Regions from separate parts of the Novosphingobium sp. FG90 genome, predicted to be linked through region 3. Evidence: riboswitches for the same ligand, from Rfam matches in the RefSeq annotation. Region 3 holds a riboswitch; each other region holds the start of a gene.
The links. A riboswitch is a leader RNA that binds a small molecule or an ion and turns the genes downstream of it on or off. The one in region 3 is predicted to bind cobalamin.
Positions count from the first base shown of each region.

Region 1 (4,374 bases), on a different contig from region 3:
CGAGCACGAAAGTGTTCACGTCGCGGATCGAGACGCCGAATTCCCATGCGAGGAAGGTCGAGAAGCGGGCCGAGTCCAGAACGCCGGCCATGCCGACGACCTTGTTGTGCGGCAAGCCCGAGAATTCGCGCAGCGCCCAGACCATCGCGTCGAGCGGGTTGGTGATGCAGATCACGAAAGCGTCGGGTGCGTTGGCGGCGATGCCTTCGCCGACCGACTTCATCACCTTGAGGTTGATGCCGAGCAGGTCGTCGCGGCTCATACCGGGCTTGCGGGCGACACCGGCGGTGACGATGATGACGTCTGCACCGGCAATGTCGGCATAGTCGTTGGTGCCGGTGATCTTGGCGTCGAAGCCTTCGACCGGGCCGCACTGCGAGAGGTCGAGAGCCTTGCCCTGCGGCAGACCTTCAGCGACGTCGAACAGGACGATGTCGCCCAGTTCCTTCTGCGCCGCGAGGTGCGCCAGAGTGCCGCCGATGTTGCCGGCGCCGATGAGGGCAATCTTCTTACGAGCCATGATCCGTTCGTGTCCTTCCCGAGGGCGGGATTTCTCGGACTTCAAGGCGGCCTGCGCTAATCCCGCAAATGGCAGGTGCCGGTGTTTGCGGGGCAGGCCCTACGCCCCTTGTCAGGGCATTGCAACCGGCAAAGGGGTGTTTGCGGAACCTTTTATCTGATAATAGTTCGCAATTGCAATAAAGGGGGTAAATTGGCGGAAAATCGCCTGTTTGTTCACCTGTCGGCAATGTTGCGAAAGGGTTGAGCGGCGCTGGGGATGGTATCGAACGGGGATATGGCGAGCGCAAGTCGCTTTGGGTGCGACTCGTCGAAACTCTCATCCTCCCTGTCGCGAAGCGATGGGGAGGGGGGCCGCCGACGCAGTCGGTGGTGGAGGGGGATCGCAACCCACCCCTCCGTCAGTCGCTTCGCGACTGCCACCTCCCCATCGCTGCGCGACAGGGAGGATTAAGCGTTCAACTCGCGAGGCGTTTTGCCAGAGCGGCGGCCATGCGGCGGTCGAGATGGCGGCAGATGCCGAGCCAGCGGGCGCGTGCGGCGGTGTCGCCGCGTTCATGGGCGGCCTCGGCCTCGACACGGGCCTGTTCGGCGGCAGAGAGGCCGTGCCGTGCGAAATGCATGAGGGCTTCGGCAATGCCGGCGTCGATCTCGGCGGCAGGCTTGCTCTCGATGGAGCGCAGGCTGGGGCGCGGGAGAAGGGGGGCGTTGTCGTTGACCGCGCCCAGCGGCGCGCCGGTGCAGAGCACTCCGGCAATGGCCGGCATCGTCCCGTTCATGGCGGCGGCGAAGCGGATGGTCATGGGCGGGTAGTCTCTCTTCTTGGTGGGTGTCGACGGATCAACCCTCTACCCCGGCAGCGATGAACCCATCATGCAGGGATGTGGTTTCTCAAGTCTTGACGATACCACCTAGGGACATTCCCCGGGTGTCTCCGTTGCAATCGATTATCTTCAATTTGCGGGCTGGGCGATCCAGCGGCCGGAGTTCGCGTACTCGGCCTTGACCCCTTGCGAACCCGGCAGATTCCGGGCGGTATAGAGCGAATCCCCGCCACGCTGCTGCACTTCGCTGGAGTAGGCCGGGCTGGGCTGGGCGGGCGCGATCGGGTTGGTCGCCTGCGCGACGGGCTCTGCCCTTGCGGGCTGGGCCGTGCCGAATGCGCGCTGGACTGCGAGCGGGTCCAGCGCCGCTGCAGCGGCGGCGGCATCGGCGCTGTCGTCATGGCGGTGCGGAGCGGCCATCGGCTCGCCGCCGAGGTAGGCAAAGTGGAACGTCGCGGCGCTGCCCGCCGCGCCGCGCAGCGCGTAGAAGCGGTGCGCGCCGATGGTGGACAGGTAATGCAGGCTCGGCGCCCAGTACGGATTTACCTGAACCGTATGATAGTGCGTGGCGAGGCCGACGGGTGTGTAGACGTATCCCGCGAGGGCTTGCCGCGCGACGTTCTCGGCGCGCTCCCAGAACATGCGCTGGGGGCGGCGGGCGAGCGAGCCATCGCAGGTGAACGAGAACTGGCAGCCTGTCGAACGCTCGGAACCTTCGTAGACGACGCCGCAGACGGTCTTGGGATAGGCCGGGTGCGCCATGCGGTTGAGCACGACCTGTGCCACCGCGCGCTGGCCTGCGTCGGGCTCGCTGGCGGCTTCGTAGTAGATCGCGGCGGTCATGCACTGCAGGGCGCGGGTGCGGTCCACGCCGGAGTTGTCGATGTAGATCGGCCGCGCGGTCGGGAGCGGGCCGGAGACGCTGTCGTCGGCATCGGAGCGGATGCCTTCGCCGACCTGCAGCGGGGCCTTCTCGGCTTCGAGGTAGTAGAAGGCCGAGCCGGGGAAGCTGGCGCCCGCCTGCTCGAAAGGCATCGGCAGCGCTTCGGCATCGGGCCGCGCGGCGTCGGCGATGGCGAAGCTGTCCCATCCCTCCGGCGCGGCGAAGGCGGGAAGGGCGACGGCGGCAAGGGCGGTGACCGCGAAAGTCCAGCGGCGGCGCAGGACGACCGGGCGGTGCCCGATAGAGCGGGCGCGGCGCGGGTAGCGGCCGACGAAATCGCGCGGGCGTTCGAATGGAGCGCTCTGCGAATCCATCACCGGCGCCGGGGCGGCGTGTGGTCCGGGACTGGATGGGGCAGGGCTCACTCGGTTCCTTTCGGCCGCAATTCGGCAGCACCGGCCTAGCCTGTGTCCGGTGCGTGTGCATCCGGGCATTCCGGGCCGTCCCGTTGCGGTACAGCCACGCTCTGTACGCTTAAGGGCTTAAGATTTTGCGAGAGAGACGCCTGCGCTTGCCAACCCCTGTATGCCGCACTATCCGCGCGGTTACGTCATGGGTTGCCCGCAAGGGCCTAAGAGGGAAGCCGGGTGCGAATACCGGCGCTGCCCCCGCAACTGTGACCGGGGAGGCCGCCTCCACCATGCCACTGGCCCGTATGAGGGCCGGGAAGGCGGATGGCGCGACTGACGATCCGGGAGCCAGGAGACCTGCCCGAGACGGTCGTTCCGCAGCCGGACGGGGTTCTTCCGGATGCAGCGAGTGTGACGCGCCATGAGGAAGGCGCGCATGCCTCCGCCGTGAACGGCACAAGCACGTTCAAAGGTTCGGAGGACATATGAAGTATCTGTTTCTGCTCGGCACCGCGCTTGCGGTGAGCGCGCCTGCGATGGCGCAAGACGTTGTCGAGACTAACGCTGCCCGGTTGCCGGAAAACGAGCGTACAAACATCACCGTCACCGCCACGCGCGAGCCTACTCCGATCACCCAGGTCGGCCAGTCGGTCAGCGTCGTCACCCGCGACGAGATCGAGCGCACGCAGGCGACCACCGCGACCGACGTGCTCGCGCGCATCCCCGGCGTTTCGACCGTACAGTCGGGCGGCTTCGGCCAGCCCGCGAGCGTCTTCGTGCGCGGCGCCGAGAACGCGCAGTCGCTGGTGCTGATCGACGGTGTGCGCATCAACGATCCCGGCGACGTCGGCGGCGGCTTCGACTTCGGCGCGCTGCCGATCGGCCAGTTCGACCGCGTCGAGGTCGTGCGCGGTTCCTCGGGCGTGCTGTGGGGCAGCCGCGCGGTGGGCGGCGTCATCAACTTCATCACCGCCCGCCCGACCGAGCAGTGGACCGCGCGCGGCCAGGCCGAGTATGGCTGGCGCGACCGCAAGCAGGCGAGCGTCTCGGCGGCGGGTCTCGTCGGCCCGGTCGGCCTGACGCTGGGCGGCAACTGGCTCAAGGGCGACGGCTTCTCGGCCTTCAACGAGCGCCGCGGCGCCACCGAGAAGGACGGCTTCGAGAGCAAGAGCGCCAATGCCCGCGCCTCGATCGAGTTCGCGCCCGGCCTCTCGGCCGATGCGGGAGGCTTCTACACCAAGGCGAACTACGACTACGACAACACCGGCGCCGATGCCCTCAACGTGGGGCTCAAGCGCGATACGCTGGGTTATGCGAACTTGCGCTATGCGGGCCTCGACGGAAGGCTGAACGCACGCGTCGGCTATGGCATCAACGACACGCGCCGCATCTCCGACGACGCCGTCTTCGGCCCCTACACCACCAACGGCCGCACCGAGCGCTTCGAGGGCCAGGTCAGCTTCGCGCCCATCGAGCAGGCGAGCGTGCTGGTCGGCGGCGAGACCGAGAAGCAGAAGTTCGACGACAACTACGGATCGAAGGATTCGACAACCATCGACAGCCTGTTCGGCAACCTGACGCTGCGCCCGCTTTCCGGGCTGACGCTGAACGGCGGCTTGCGCTACGATGACAACTCGGACTTCGGCGACCGCACGACCTTCGCCGCCAACGGCGCCTGGGTGATCGGCGGCGGCGACAGCGCCCCGGTGCTGCGCGCCAGCTATGGCGAGGGCTTCAA
Region 1 covers NZ_JBMDIO010000029.1:14,572-18,945, reverse strand. Annotated here, with positions in the region: gene mdh (malate dehydrogenase) at 1-520, opposite strand, end outside; gene ACODRZ_RS20255 (hypothetical protein) at 978-1,322, opposite strand; gene ACODRZ_RS20250 (cell wall hydrolase) at 1,473-2,600, opposite strand; cobalamin riboswitch at 2,824-3,015, shown strand; gene ACODRZ_RS20245 (TonB-dependent receptor plug domain-containing protein) at 3,122-4,374, shown strand, end outside.
Region 1: another riboswitch for cobalamin. It lies ahead of ACODRZ_RS20245 (TonB-dependent receptor plug domain-containing protein); the one in region 3 lies ahead of ACODRZ_RS08005 (TonB-dependent receptor).

Region 2 (4,374 bases), on a different contig from region 3:
ATGATCACCAACGCGCGCACGCTGTTCCAGCGCTGGATGCAGTTCGCGAGCGAGGCCTACGGCCCCATCGCCAGCGCCGGACTGCTGTGGTGGTCGGGCTCGGAGGCCAACTTCTGGGGCCATAACGCGATCGTGCGCACCCGCGCCTTCGCCGAGGCTTGCGGCTTGCCCGAGCTTCCCGGAAAGGCCCCGTTCGGCGGCGATATCCTGAGCCACGACATGCTGGAATCCGCCCTGCTGCGTCGCCGTGGCTGGGCCGTCCACATGGTGATGATCGGCGGTTCCTACGAGGAATTCCCGCCCACGATCATCGACATGGCGATCCGCGACCGCCGCTGGATGCAGGGCAACCTGCAGCATCTCCAGCTCCTCGGCGCATCGGGCCTGCACTGGGCGAGCCGCCTGCACCTGCTGATCGGCGCCTCGGCCTACCTCACTTCGCCGGGCTGGCTGCTGCTGATCCTGACGATGATCGGCCAGGTCGCGACGCATGGCGATGGCGGCTTCGTCACCCTCGCCCCGCCAAGCGTGCTGGCGCTGACGGTCATGCTGCTGTTCGGCCCGAAGATCATGGGCCTGATCTGGGTCCTGGCCGATGGCGAGCGGCGGCGCAGCTTTGGCGGCGGCTTCGCGGCCGTGCGCTCGGTCCTGCTGGAGACGGCGCTGGCGATGCTGCTCGCGCCGATCACCATGGTGACGCAGACCAAGGCGCTGCTCGGCCTGCTGCTGGGCATATCGGCGGGCTGGAACACCCAGACCCGCGATGCCCGCCGCATCACCATACGCGAAGTCCTGCCTGACCTTCGCGAGCACCTGCTGCTGGGCGCGGCGCTGACCGCGACGGCATTCCTCGACACCACGACGGCGATCTGGCTCTTGCCGATCATCGTCGGCCTGTTCCTTTCGCCCTGGCTCATCAGCCTGTCGTCGAGCGAGAACCTCGGCGACAAGGCGGACGCGGCCAAGGTTTTCCGCGTGCCCGAACCCGGCATCGTCGAGGCGAGCGAATATCCCCGCAAGGCCCCCGAAGGCCTCGCCGAAGGTCAGTCGGTGGTCGAGGCCTGAACGAAAAACCGCGCCGCCGCCTGTGGAGCGGACGGAAAGTAGCCATGCATGTAGCTCGCCGTGAGCGAGCCTAGGCGATAGAGCGCTTCCCCGTCCCGCCCCTCCGGCGTCTCGGCGCGGGCGGCCGGGGCAAGCCCGGTTTCCAGCCGCGAGTAATGGAAGGTGTGCCCGCGCAGCGTCCCTCCCGGCAGCACGACGCGCTGCATGCCGAGCGCGGCGAAGCGCCGCTGCATCGTGGCATGACCGTCCACCAGGCCGAGCAGTTCGGCGCGATTTCCCTCTACGTCGGACAGCGATGAACAAGCGTAGAGCATCCCCCCGCACTCGGCGAGAATCGGCTTGTGTGCCGCATGATGCGCGCGGACCGCTTCCAGCATCGGCGTATTGGCGGCAAGCGTCTCCAGATGCAGTTCCGGATAGCCACCCGGCAGCCAGATCGCCTCGCAATCCGGCAATAGCGCGTCGTGGAGCGGTGAGAAGAAGGCAAGCTCCGCGCCCGCCCGCTCCAACCATTCCAGATTGGCGCGGTAGATGAAGGCGAACGCCTCGTCCCGAGCGATGGCGATACGCAACCCCGACAGATCCGGACCGTCCTGCCCGGCCTCGGGCACCGGGAAACTGACCGGCGGCGGCAGGTGCAGCACATCGTCAGGCAACAGGCTCGCCGCCCTATCCAGCCGCGTGTCGAGGTCCATAACCTCCGCCGCCTGCACCAGTCCGAGGTGGCGTTCCGGCAGCGTCACACCAGCCTCGCGCGGAAATGCGCCCAGCCACTTCACGGACTTAGGCATGCCGCGCTCCAGCAATTCCGCATGCCGCGCGCTGCCTACACGGTTGGCGATCACCGCATGGACCTCCAGCCCTGACCGGTAGGTCGCAAGTCCATGGACCAGGGCGCCGAACGTCTGCGCCATCGCCGATCCGTCGACCACGGCCAGCACCGGAAGGCCAAATCGCTGGGCGAGGTCGGCAGCGCTGGGGTCACCGTCGAACAGGCCCATCGCGCCTTCGACGAGGATCAGGTCGGCATCGCAGGCCGCTTCGTGCAGGAGGGCGCGGCACTGCGCCTCTCCGCACATGAACAGGTCGAGCTGATGGACCGGCGCACCGCTCGCGACTTCGAGCACCATGGGGTCGAGGAAGTCGGGTCCGACCTTGAAAACGCGCACTTTTCTGCCCGCATTGCGGTGCCTTCGGGCCAATGCCGCGGTCACCAGCGTCTTGCCCTGACCCGAGGACGGGGCGCTTATCAGGTATGCCGGGCAGGCGGGGGCATCGTCTTGGCGGAGAGTGTCCATCGGCCTTGCACCTATGGTTTCCCGCAGGTCCGCGCAAGCATTGGCCTCTTGCACAGTGACCCGGCGCACGATACTTGCCGCGTCGCGACAGGTTCCCCGCGAGGGGATTGAAAGGGAACGCGGGTGAAATACCCGGGCTGCCCCTGCAACTGTAAGCGGAGAGCCGTTCGACCACATGCCATTGGGGGCGCAAACCCCTGAGAAGGCGGCCGAAATAGGCGATGACCCGTGAGCCAGGAGACCTGCCCGTCGCCGTCGTTCTTCGACCGGACAGGGTGTGCCGGACGGACGGGGGAAGTGCATTCCTCGCGCAACGACAGCCATCGTTCCGGCGGCCTGAGGGGGCTTGCGGGAGGTGTTGCGCTGCCTGTCCGCGCCCACTGTCCCAATATCCTTCACCGGCCGACGGAGCACCGCCGTTCGCATGAAGGAATACAAGTGAAACAGTATCTTACGACCACCGCAGCCACCATCGTACTGATCGCCTCGGCCTCTCCGGCGCTCGCCGACACAGCGGCACCCAACGATACCACAACGGCACCTGGCGATACCCTGGACGCCGCCGGGCAGGCCGACAACATCCTCGTCAGCGCGCTTCGCACCCCCGTCGCGATCGAGCGCGTCTCCGCCACCGTGACCGTGCTGGGCGAGCCCGCGATCGTCGCCCTGCAGCCCATCGCCCTGACCGATGCCCTGCTGCGCACACCGGGCGTCTCGATGTCCCGCAACGGCGGCTACGGCACCACCACCTCGCTGCGCATCCGCGGCGCCGATGCGGGCGAGACCGTCATGGTGATCGACGGCATGCGCCTGTCCGACCCCTCGGCGACGGCGGGCGGCTACGGCTTCTCCAACCTGCTGCTCGACGACGTCGACCGGATTGAGATCCTGCGCGGGCCGCAGTCGATCCTGTGGGGCAGCGACGCGACCGGCGGTGTCGTCAACGTGCGCACCCGGCGCCCGACCGAGCCGCTCGAAGGCAGCTTCGCGGTGGAGGCCGGAACCCACGACACCGTCTCCGCCCGCGCGGGCGTGGGCGGCACCTCGGACCTCATCGACTGGCGCCTCTCCGCCTCGCGCTTCACCACCGACGGTATCTCCGCCCGGGCGAACGGGACCGAGGCCGACGGTTTCCAGCGCAGCGCCGCCAGCGGCACCGTCACGGTGCGCGTCGCCCCCGGCGTCAGCCTCGACCTGCGCGGCTACTGGGCCGACGGGAGGAACGATTTCGACGGCACTTCGGGCGACACCCTCGCTTATGGCACCACGAAGGAATGGTCGGGCTACGCGGGCCTCAACTTCGCGCTGCTGGACGGCAAGCTCGTCAACCGCGTCGCGGTGCTGCAGAACGTCACCGACCGGGAGAACTTCGACCCCACCCGCTCGATCCGCGCGATCACCTTCGACGCGCACGGCCGCCTGCGCCGTTACGAGTACCAGGGCACCTACACCTTCAGCGACGCGATCCAGGCCGTGTTCGGCGCCGAGCGCGAGGAACAGCGGATGACCACCGCCTCGCCGACGAACTCCGCCACGCCCTATACGCTGACGCCCTACTCGGTGGACATGGACAGCCTCTACGCCGAACTGCGCGTGAGCCCGGTCAAGGGCCTCACCCTCGACGGCGGCGCACGCTACGATCACCAGTCGCGCTTCGGCGGGCAGACCGTGTGGAGCGCGGGCGCGGCCTATACCCCCAACGAAGGCGCCACGGTGCTGCGCGCCAGCTATGACGAGGGTTTCAAGGCGCCCTCGCTCTACCAGATGTACAGCACATACGGCACCGCCGACCTCGCCCCGCAGAAGGCGAAGGGCTGGGAAGTGGGCGCCGAGCAGAACTTCGGCGAGGCGCTGCGCCTTACCGCCACCTGGTTCCAGCGCGATACCGACAACCTGATCGACTTCGCCTACTGCCCCACCAGCGGCACGCTCCCGGCGGCCTGTTACATCCCCGGCACCGAGACCAGCCGCTTCGGCTATTACGCGAACGTCAAGACGGCGAAGGCCAGCG
Region 2 covers NZ_JBMDIO010000003.1:291,711-296,084, reverse strand. Annotated here, with positions in the region: gene mdoH (glucans biosynthesis glucosyltransferase MdoH) at 1-1,065, shown strand, start outside; gene ACODRZ_RS04740 (cobyrinic acid a,c-diamide synthase CobB) at 1,044-2,363, opposite strand; cobalamin riboswitch at 2,436-2,627, shown strand; gene ACODRZ_RS04735 (TonB-dependent receptor plug domain-containing protein) at 2,802-4,374, shown strand, end outside.
Region 2: another riboswitch for cobalamin. It lies ahead of ACODRZ_RS04735 (TonB-dependent receptor plug domain-containing protein); the one in region 3 lies ahead of ACODRZ_RS08005 (TonB-dependent receptor).

Region 3 (4,374 bases):
CCGTGTCGAGGTGGTCAAAGGCCCTGCCTCTGGCCTGTTCGGGCAAGGCCCGATCTCCGGCATCGTCAATCTGGTGAGCAAACGCCCGGAGAAAAATGCCTTCCTCGACCTCAGCATTGCCGGGGGGGCCTATGACTTCAAGGAACTGACGATCGACGCCAACGCGCCGCTCAACTCCAGCGGGACACTGCTGGCACGGCTTAGCGCTGTTTATCGGGATCAGGATTTCTTCGTAAATGCATCAGGGCAGCGCCGGATATTCCTAGCCCCGGCTCTGACCTGGACGCCGGGTACAGCTACCACGCTGACGCTGCTCGGCCGTTACGTGGACGATCATATCAATCCGTGGTCGCCGACTACCGCCTATGGCACCGCCCTGCCCAATCCCAACGGACCGATCGACATCAAGCTGTCGATCAACGATGCGGAATATCCCGCCGTGCAGGACAACGACTACTGGAGTCTCGGCTACGTCTTCGATCACAGGTTCAGCGAGGCGATCGCGATCCACCAGTCGCTTCGTTATCAGGACTTTCACAATTCCTGGGACAACTGGCTTTTCATCACCGGCATATCCCCCGACTATCGACGTGTACGCCGGGCATTTTACGGCCCTTATTCCGAGAACGGCCGCTACTTCCGTGTCGACACCAATGCAAGCGCGCGGTTCGATACCGGACTGCTGAACCACTATGTCCTGATGGGCATCGATTATGGCTGGCGCTCCGCGAGCAACTTCAATCTCTATGACTCCAGCATGCCTTACGAACTGGATCTCTACGAGCCAGTCTACGGCACGCTGAGCACGCACAACCCCGCCGTTCCCTCCACCACTTACGCTAGCCGCACCCGTCAGCGGGGCTTCTATCTGCAGGACCACGTGAAGCTGGGCGACGCCCTGACTGTGACGATCGGCGGCCGCTGGGACAGGGCGACGAGCCGGGTGATCAACAACGGTACGGCCAATCCCAAGGTCAGCGACGATGCCTTCAGCCCCCGCGCAGGCGTTACCGTGGCACTGAGCGACTGGATTTCGCTCTATGCAAATTACGCCAAGTCCTTCAATCCTCAAGGCACCTATCGCGCTGCCGACGGTTCCAGCCTCCCGCCTGAGCGAGGAGTCAACTACGAAGCCGGGATCAAGCTGGCCCGCAAGGACGGTTCGCTGACCGGCATGTTTACCGTCTTCGAACTGACCCGTACCAACGTGGCCACAGCCGACGCGGTCATTCCCAACGTCTACGTGCTGACCGGAGAGCAACGCACCCGAGGCGTTGAGGCGGAAGCCGGATGGCGGCCAATGCCCGGCGTGGAATTTACGGGCGCATTCACGTATCTGGACGCCAGGGTCACCGCCGACAACCGTCTGCAGGTCGGCTCGAGGCTGGGCTCGATCCCCCGCTACATCGCAAATATCTGGGCGCGCTATACCATCCAGGAAGGTGCGCTCGCGAACCTTGGCGCCGGTGTGGGCGTGCATCACGAGGGCGATCGCATGGCCAGCACCGCCTCGGCCGTCACCGGTGCGACCGCGCCCTTTCTCCTCAAGGCCTATACGCTGGTCGACGGCGCCGTCTTCTACTCCTTCGGCGAATGGTCCGCTCAGGCCAACGTCCGCAACGTCCTGAACAAGCGCTATTTCCCGACAGGATCGTTGACACGGACCACGCCGGGTGAGCCACGCACCTTCATCGTCAGTATCAGCCGCAGGTTCTGATCCGGTCCACCGTCATCGCAAGCCGCCGGCATCCATACAGACGGCTTGCGATGACACTTGCCAGCCCGCGTCCCGTCGCTTAGTACCCCCTCGTCCTTCCGGGCTTCCCGGAGGGATACGATCGCGTTGGTGTTCCGAGAGGAGCTTAAAAGGGAACGCGGTGAGAGGGGCTTGCCCCTTGAATCCGAGGCTGTCCCTGCAACTGTGAGCGGTGAGCGCGATGCATATTCGCGGCAGGCCAAAAGTGCCCTGTCGCAGCCACTGGGCCGGACGCTAACTCCTGCGAGGCCTGGGAAGGCCGTGCATCGAGCGATGACCCGCAAGCCAGGAGACCTGCCAGCGTCCGGTCGCTCTTGCCCTTGTCCAGGGGATGGCCGAGGCACGGTGAAATCCGTCTGAGCGACGCATGTGCGGTAAGGGCCGCATCGACCCAAGCGACGGCGCCGGGGGCGTCGTGTCGTCGCATGGGCCGACCGTTCGCGCGGACGCCCTCGCCAGACGTCGATGACGCCGGACTGGGCCTGTTTCAACATGAGGATTTCCAAGTACACACTTTGCGCGGTAGCCAGCCTGATCGCGCTTTCATCTGCTGCCCGCGCCGAAGAGGCGGATTCAGCGGATACTATCCTGGTCACCGGATTGCGGGCGGAAACCAGCCTCGATACCAGGAGCAGCGGCAGTCGCCTCGGGCTGACGGTCTTCGAGACGCCCGCCAGCATAGAGGTGCTCGACGGCGATGCGATCCGTGCACGCGGCGACATTTCGATTCAGGAGGCGGTCAGTCGGGCCACCGGCATCACCTTCCAGGGCGCGCCGGGTAACGGCAACACCGCATTGGCCGCACGCGGGTTTGCCGGTCAGGGATCCGTGCAACTTCTGGTGGACGGGACGCGCCTGTTCGTGGCCTCCGGCACGCTGACTTTCCCCGTCGATCCGTGGACGGTGGAGCGCATAGACGTACTGCGCGGCCCCAGTTCGGTCATATCGGGAGAGGGTGCGATCGGCGGCGCGGTCAACGTCATCATGAAGAAGCCGGTCACGGATCGCACCGTCATGAATGCGCGTGTAGCCTATGGCTCGGACAATGCCATGCAGGTCGCAGGCGATGTGGGCGGTCCAATCGGCGGCGGCCTTTCCTATCGCCTGAGCGCCAGCGCCACCCGATCCGACGGCTGGCTGGACCGCAATAGCGACAACCGTAACCTTGCTATCTCCGGCGCCCTGCGATGGGATGCGACACCCAGGCTCAGCTTCACCCTGGCTTCCGACTACGGTGACGTCGAAATCCTGCCCTACTTCGGCACGCCGTTGAACGAGGGGCGATACGACAAGCGTTTCCGCTTCATCAACTTCAACATCGCCAACAGCCAAGACCATTTCCGCGACAGCTGGACGCGGCTGACCGGCGAATGGCAGGCATCGGATGCAGTCACGTTGCGCAACGTGGCCTATTACCTGAGTTCCGATCGCGACTGGCTAAATGCGGAAAGCTACCGCTTCTCTCCCACGACAGGGCTTGTCACACGCAGCGACTATCTCAACATCATCCACCGGCAGGATCAGATCGGCAATCGCGGCGACATCACGATCCGCACCCCGCTGGGCGGGTCGGTCCGGAACAGCCTGCTGATCGGCTTCGACGTAAACCGCATCAAGTTCCGTCACGTCAACAATTCTCCCTACGGCGGCAGTTCGGCGATCGATCCTTTCGACTTCAAGCCGGGCGCCTTCATCACCCCCGTTCCCACTACGCTCGGTTTCCGGACGCGGGCCACGCAGTATTCTATGTTCATGGAGGACCAGTTGGAACTGCGTGAATGGGTGTCACTGGTCGGTGGATTCCGGCAGGACTGGTACGATCTGGAACGGATCGATGCCCGTGCGCCCGCGAACAGCTTCAAGCGTTCCTATCACAGCACCGCAGGCCGGGTCGGGCTGGTGGTCTACCCGATGCCTGATACTTCGGTCTACGGTTCCTTCACGGTCGGCACCGATCCCATCAGCGCGCTTGTCACCACGTCAAACGCACAGAAGGATTTCGGCCTCTCGCCCGCGCGCCAGTTCGAGGTCGGCATCAAGCAGCGGTTCCTGAAAGGACGCGGATCAGCCTCGATCGCGCTGTTCGATATCGAGAAGCGCCGCCTGCTGACACCTGACCCGGAAAACCGTCTCGTCACCCAGCAGGTTGGCAAGCGCACCTCTCAGGGGATCGAGGCGACGCTGGCGCTCCAACTGGCCGAAGCCTTCGGCATCGAGGCCAACGGCACGGTGCTCAAGGCGCGGTTCAAGGAGTTCGGCGAAGTGGTGAACGGCGTCGTCATCGACCGTGCCGGCAATACGCCGCCGGGCATTCCGACGAAGACCGCAAGCATTTCCGCCAACTGGCGATTCATGGATTCGCTGCAGGGGCGAATATCCGCCCGCTTCGTCGCGCCGCGCTGGACCGACAACGCCAATACGCTGCGCGTGCCTGGCTATGAAGTGATCGACCTCGGCTTGCGCTGGACGATCAGTAACAAGGTCGCAGTCGATGGACGGGTCAGTAACATCTTCGACAAGGTCTATTCGATCGGCAGCAATTCCTCGCAATGGCTGCTCGGCGCGCCGCGCCGCTTCGATCTGCGGCTCGACATGAGCCTGTAAGGCCGTGACGCGCA
Region 3 covers NZ_JBMDIO010000006.1:176,632-181,005, forward strand. Annotated here, with positions in the region: gene ACODRZ_RS08000 (TonB-dependent siderophore receptor) at 1-1,717, shown strand, start outside; cobalamin riboswitch at 1,830-2,072, shown strand; gene ACODRZ_RS08005 (TonB-dependent receptor) at 2,249-4,360, shown strand; gene ACODRZ_RS08010 (PepSY domain-containing protein) at 4,365-4,374, shown strand, end outside.

Region 4 (4,374 bases), on a different contig from region 3:
ATGCGTGAAGCCGGGCTTCCCGTCTTTCGTCTCAGCCATGGTCCGGCAACCAACATGTACTGGACGGTCAATCAGATGGTCGCGCACCACGCCTCGAACGGATGCAACCTGACGCCCGGCGACCTGCTCGGCACCGGCACGATTTCCGCCCCGGAGCGCGAGGGCTTCGGCAGCCTCATGGAGCTGTCGCAAGGCGGCAAGACACCCCTGACTCTGGCCAATGGCGAGACGCGCGCATTCCTCGAGGACGGCGACGAGATCACCATCACCGCCACCGCCTCTGCTGAGGGCTATGTACCCATCGGCTTTGGCGAATGCCGTGCCCGGATCCGCTCGGCGGTCAGTCGAGCGCCTTGATCAGGTCGGCATTGAAGCGCTTGGGGTCCTGTACCTGCGGGCTGTGACCATAATCGGGATAGGTGATGAGCGTCGCGCCGGAAATGCGCGCGGCAGCTTCGCGCGCCAGCTTGGGATAATCGCCCAGCGTCGCTTTCAGCACCGGGTCGGCGCGGGTCTTGCCGATCGCGGTGTTGTCCTTCTCGCCGATCATCAGCACGGTCGGCACCGTGATGCGGCGCAGCTCGTGGACTACCGGTTGGTTGAACACCATGTCCGAAGTCAACGCCTGGCTCCACGCCACGATCGCGCCGTCCTGCCCGGCATACATGGACGCAAGCATGTCCACCCAGCGGTCGTAGTCCGCCCGCCACTGCCCGGCGTAGTACGTGCTCTGCTGGTAGGCCTTGATGCTGTCGCGCGTGGTGCGCAGTTCGGAGGCGTAGAGCTTGTCCACAGTGGTGTTCGGCACCCCCTTGGCGCGCCAGTCCTCCAGCCCCAGCGGGTTGACCAGCACCAGCTTCGAGACGTCGCCTGGATACTGCAGCGCATAGCGCATCGCCAGCATCCCGCCCATCGAGTGCCCGACGATCACCGGCTTGTCGATCTTCAGCCGGGTGAGCAGATCATGCGTGTTCGCCGCCAGTGTATGCAGCCCGTACTGGTAGCGATCGGGCTTGCTGGATTTGCAGAAGCCGACCTGATCGGGCGCGATCACGCGGTAGCCCGCCCCGGAAAGCGCCTTGATCGTCGCGTCCCAGGTGACCGCGCAGAAGTTCTTGCCATGCAGCAGGACCGCCGTGCGCCCGTTCGGCCGGGAGGGCATGACGTCGATATAGGCCATGTCGAGCGTCTGGTTCTGGCTGTTGAAGCCGAAGTGCTGGATCGGCCGCCCGTAGGAGAAGTCCGCCAGCATCGGATCTGCCTGCGCCGGAGTGGCAATCCCGCAGGCTAGAACCATGGCAAGAGCGGCAGAACGCAAGGACGACAAACGACTTCTCCTTCAAGGATTTGAATGCCTAATGTTCGCAGCTGCGAAGGGTTGCCGCAACAGGACACTTGCGCCTCCCCTCACGCCCCGGTATCCGCCGGGAACAAGATCGCGCCGGTGCCCCGCAAGGGGCTTAAAAGGGAAGGCGGTGGGAGTGGCTCGCCACTCGAATCCGCAGCTGTCCCTGCAACTGTAAGCGGCGAGCGCGATGCACATCGCCTGTCCCCAGCGGGACGGGCAGCCACTGAGGCCGGACGCTGCGACATGCGAGGCTTCGGGAAGGCCGTGCATTGATGCGTTGACCCGCGAGCCAGGAGACCTGCCGGCGTCTGGTCGCTCTTGCCTTGGTCCAGGGGATGGCCGCGGCACGGTTCACCGTCTGAGCGACGACACGCATGCGGCCCGGGGCCGCGGCGGAGCAGGTCGCCGGGCGTCTTCGCGCCTGTCCGTCGCCCTGCCCCGCGCTGGCGCGAAAGCGCCGGTACGCCCCACCGCGAGAAGTCGCCGGCGCGGGAGTGAGACCCTTGAGCAAAGTACCCACCACCGTCATCACCGGCTTCCTCGGCGCCGGCAAGACCACGCTGATCCGCCACCTGCTGCAGAACGCCAAGGGCCGCCGCCTCGCCCTCGTCATCAACGAGTTCGGCGACGTCGGCGTCGACAGCGAACTGGTCAAGGGCTGCAACGACGAAGCCTGCCCCGAGGACGACATCCTCGAACTCGCCAATGGCTGCATCTGCTGCACCGTAGCCGACGACTTCCTGCCGACGATGCAGAAGCTGCTGGATCGCGAGACTCCGCCCGACCATATCATCATCGAGACGTCCGGCCTTGCGCTGCCCAAGCCGCTGGTGAAGGCGTTCCAGTGGCCGGATATCCGCACCCGCGCGACGGTGGACGGCGTGATCGCCCTGATCGACGCCGATGCGGTCGCCGCCGGTCGCTTCGCCACGGATGAAGAAGCCCTCGCCGTCGCCCGCGCCGCCGATCCCAACCTCGACCATGACAGCCCGCTGGAGGAACTGTTCGAGGAACAGCTGGGCTGCGCCGACATGGTGGTACTCAACAAGACTGACCTCGTCGATGCGGACGTGCTCGCCGAGGTGGAAAAGACCGTCGCCGCCGAGACGCGCCCCGGCGTCAAGATCGTGCGCGCGGACCACGGCGCGGTGGATATTGCCGCGCTGCTCGGCATCGTCGCGGCGGCCGAGGACGACCTCGACAGCCGCAAGTCGCACATCGACGGCCTCGACGACGATCACGATCATGACGACTTCGACACCTTCATCCTCAACGGCAGCGAAGTGGCCGATCTCGACGCGCTGCTGACGGGCCTGAAGGAGCAGATCGCCGCGCACGACGTGCTGCGCGTGAAGGGCATGGTCGCGCTGGCGGGCAAGCCCAGCCGCCTCGTCCTGCAGGGCGTCGGCCCTCGCATCCAGCACTTCTTCGACCGTGCGTGGAAGACCGAGGAACCGCGCCGCACGCAGCTGGTGGTGATCGGCCAGAAGGGGCTCGATCAGGCCGCCATCGAAACCGCGCTGGCGGGTGTGCTGGGCACAGTCGCAGCCTGATGCACCTGCTCTCCGCCACCCCGGGCACGATCTCCAACGGCGAGGAGGCGATCGACCTCGACCAGCCGCCGGGCGACATCGTCATCCTGACGGTGGCGGACAGCGAACTCGCCTGCTTCGCCAAGGCGGCAGCAGGGCTGCCAGAGGGCGCGCCGAGCGTCCGCCTCGCTAACCTGCTGCAGCTGCGGCATCCCTATTCGGTCGATCTCTACGTCGAGAAGGTCATCGCTCACGCAAAGTTCGTCTGCGTGGTGCTGCTCGGCGGCAAGAGCTACTGGCCCTATGGCATCGACGAGATCGCCCTGATCGCCCGCGAGAAGGGCATCGCCTTCGCCGCCATCGCCGACGGGCGCGAGGATGATCCGACGCTGACGGTCGCCTCCACCCTCCCCGCCGAGACGGTCGAGCACTTGCGCGACTATCTGCGGCAGGGCGGCAGCGCCAATGCCCTGTCGTTCCTGCGCACCGCTGCAAGGCTGATCGGCGAAGACTGCGGCCAGCCCGACGACCCGGTGCCGGTGGCCGATGCCGGGCTCTACCTGCAAGGCGTGGATCGCCCCACGCTGGCGAACCTTCAGGCCTCGTGGCAACCGGACGCGCCGGTCGTGCTGCTGGTGTTCTACCGCGCGTTGATGATCGCGGGCACGCTCGATGCGGTAGACGCGATGGTCGCGGCGCTCCAAGCGCGGGGGCTCAACGTCGCCGCCGTCCATGTCCGCGCGCTACGCGAGCCTTTCGCGATCGACTGGCTCGGAGGCCTGATGGCCGAGATCGCGCCCGACGTGATCGTCAACGCCACCAGCTTCGCGTCCTCATCATCGGGAGAGCCGCGCGTCGGCGGGGTGCTCGAACGCGCCGACTGCCCGATCCTGCAGGTCGCCTTCGCGGGCGTCGAGGAGGCCGACTGGCAGGCTGCGGCACGCGGCCTCGGCCCTCGCGATCTGGCGATGAACGTGGCGCTGCCCGAACTCGACGGCCGCCTGTTCACCCGCGCCGTCGCCTTCAAGGCCGCCGAACGCTTCGACGAAGTGACCAAGTGCGGGATCGTCGTCCCTCGCGTCGCCCCGGACCGGGTGGCCTTCGTCGCCCACCTCGCCGCCAACTGGGCGAGCCTGCGCCGTACCGTGCCCGCGCAGCGCAAGGTCGCGCTGGTGCTGGCGAATTATCCCAACCGCGACGGGCGGATCGGCAACGGCGTCGGCCTCGACACGCCCGCCAGCGCGGCCTCGATCCTCTCCAGCCTTCGTGCTGGCGGCTACGATACCGGCGCCGCGCCAGAAGACGGGCAGGCGCTGATGCGGCTGATGACGGGCGGGGTGACCAACGATCTGACTTCGCTCGACCGGCCCGGTGAGATTTCGCTGCCGCTCTCCGACTATGAAGCCGCCTTCGCCGAGGTGCCCGAAGGCGCGCGCGCGAAGATGCTGGAGCGCTGGGGCCTGCCCTCTGCCGATCCCTTCGTGAGGGACGGCG
Region 4 covers NZ_JBMDIO010000011.1:65,389-69,762, reverse strand. Annotated here, with positions in the region: gene fahA (fumarylacetoacetase) at 1-357, shown strand, start outside; gene ACODRZ_RS12175 (alpha/beta fold hydrolase) at 341-1,327, opposite strand; cobalamin riboswitch at 1,426-1,668, shown strand; gene cobW (cobalamin biosynthesis protein CobW) at 1,852-2,901, shown strand; gene cobN (cobaltochelatase subunit CobN) at 2,901-4,374, shown strand, end outside.
Region 4: another riboswitch for cobalamin. It lies ahead of cobW (cobalamin biosynthesis protein CobW); the one in region 3 lies ahead of ACODRZ_RS08005 (TonB-dependent receptor).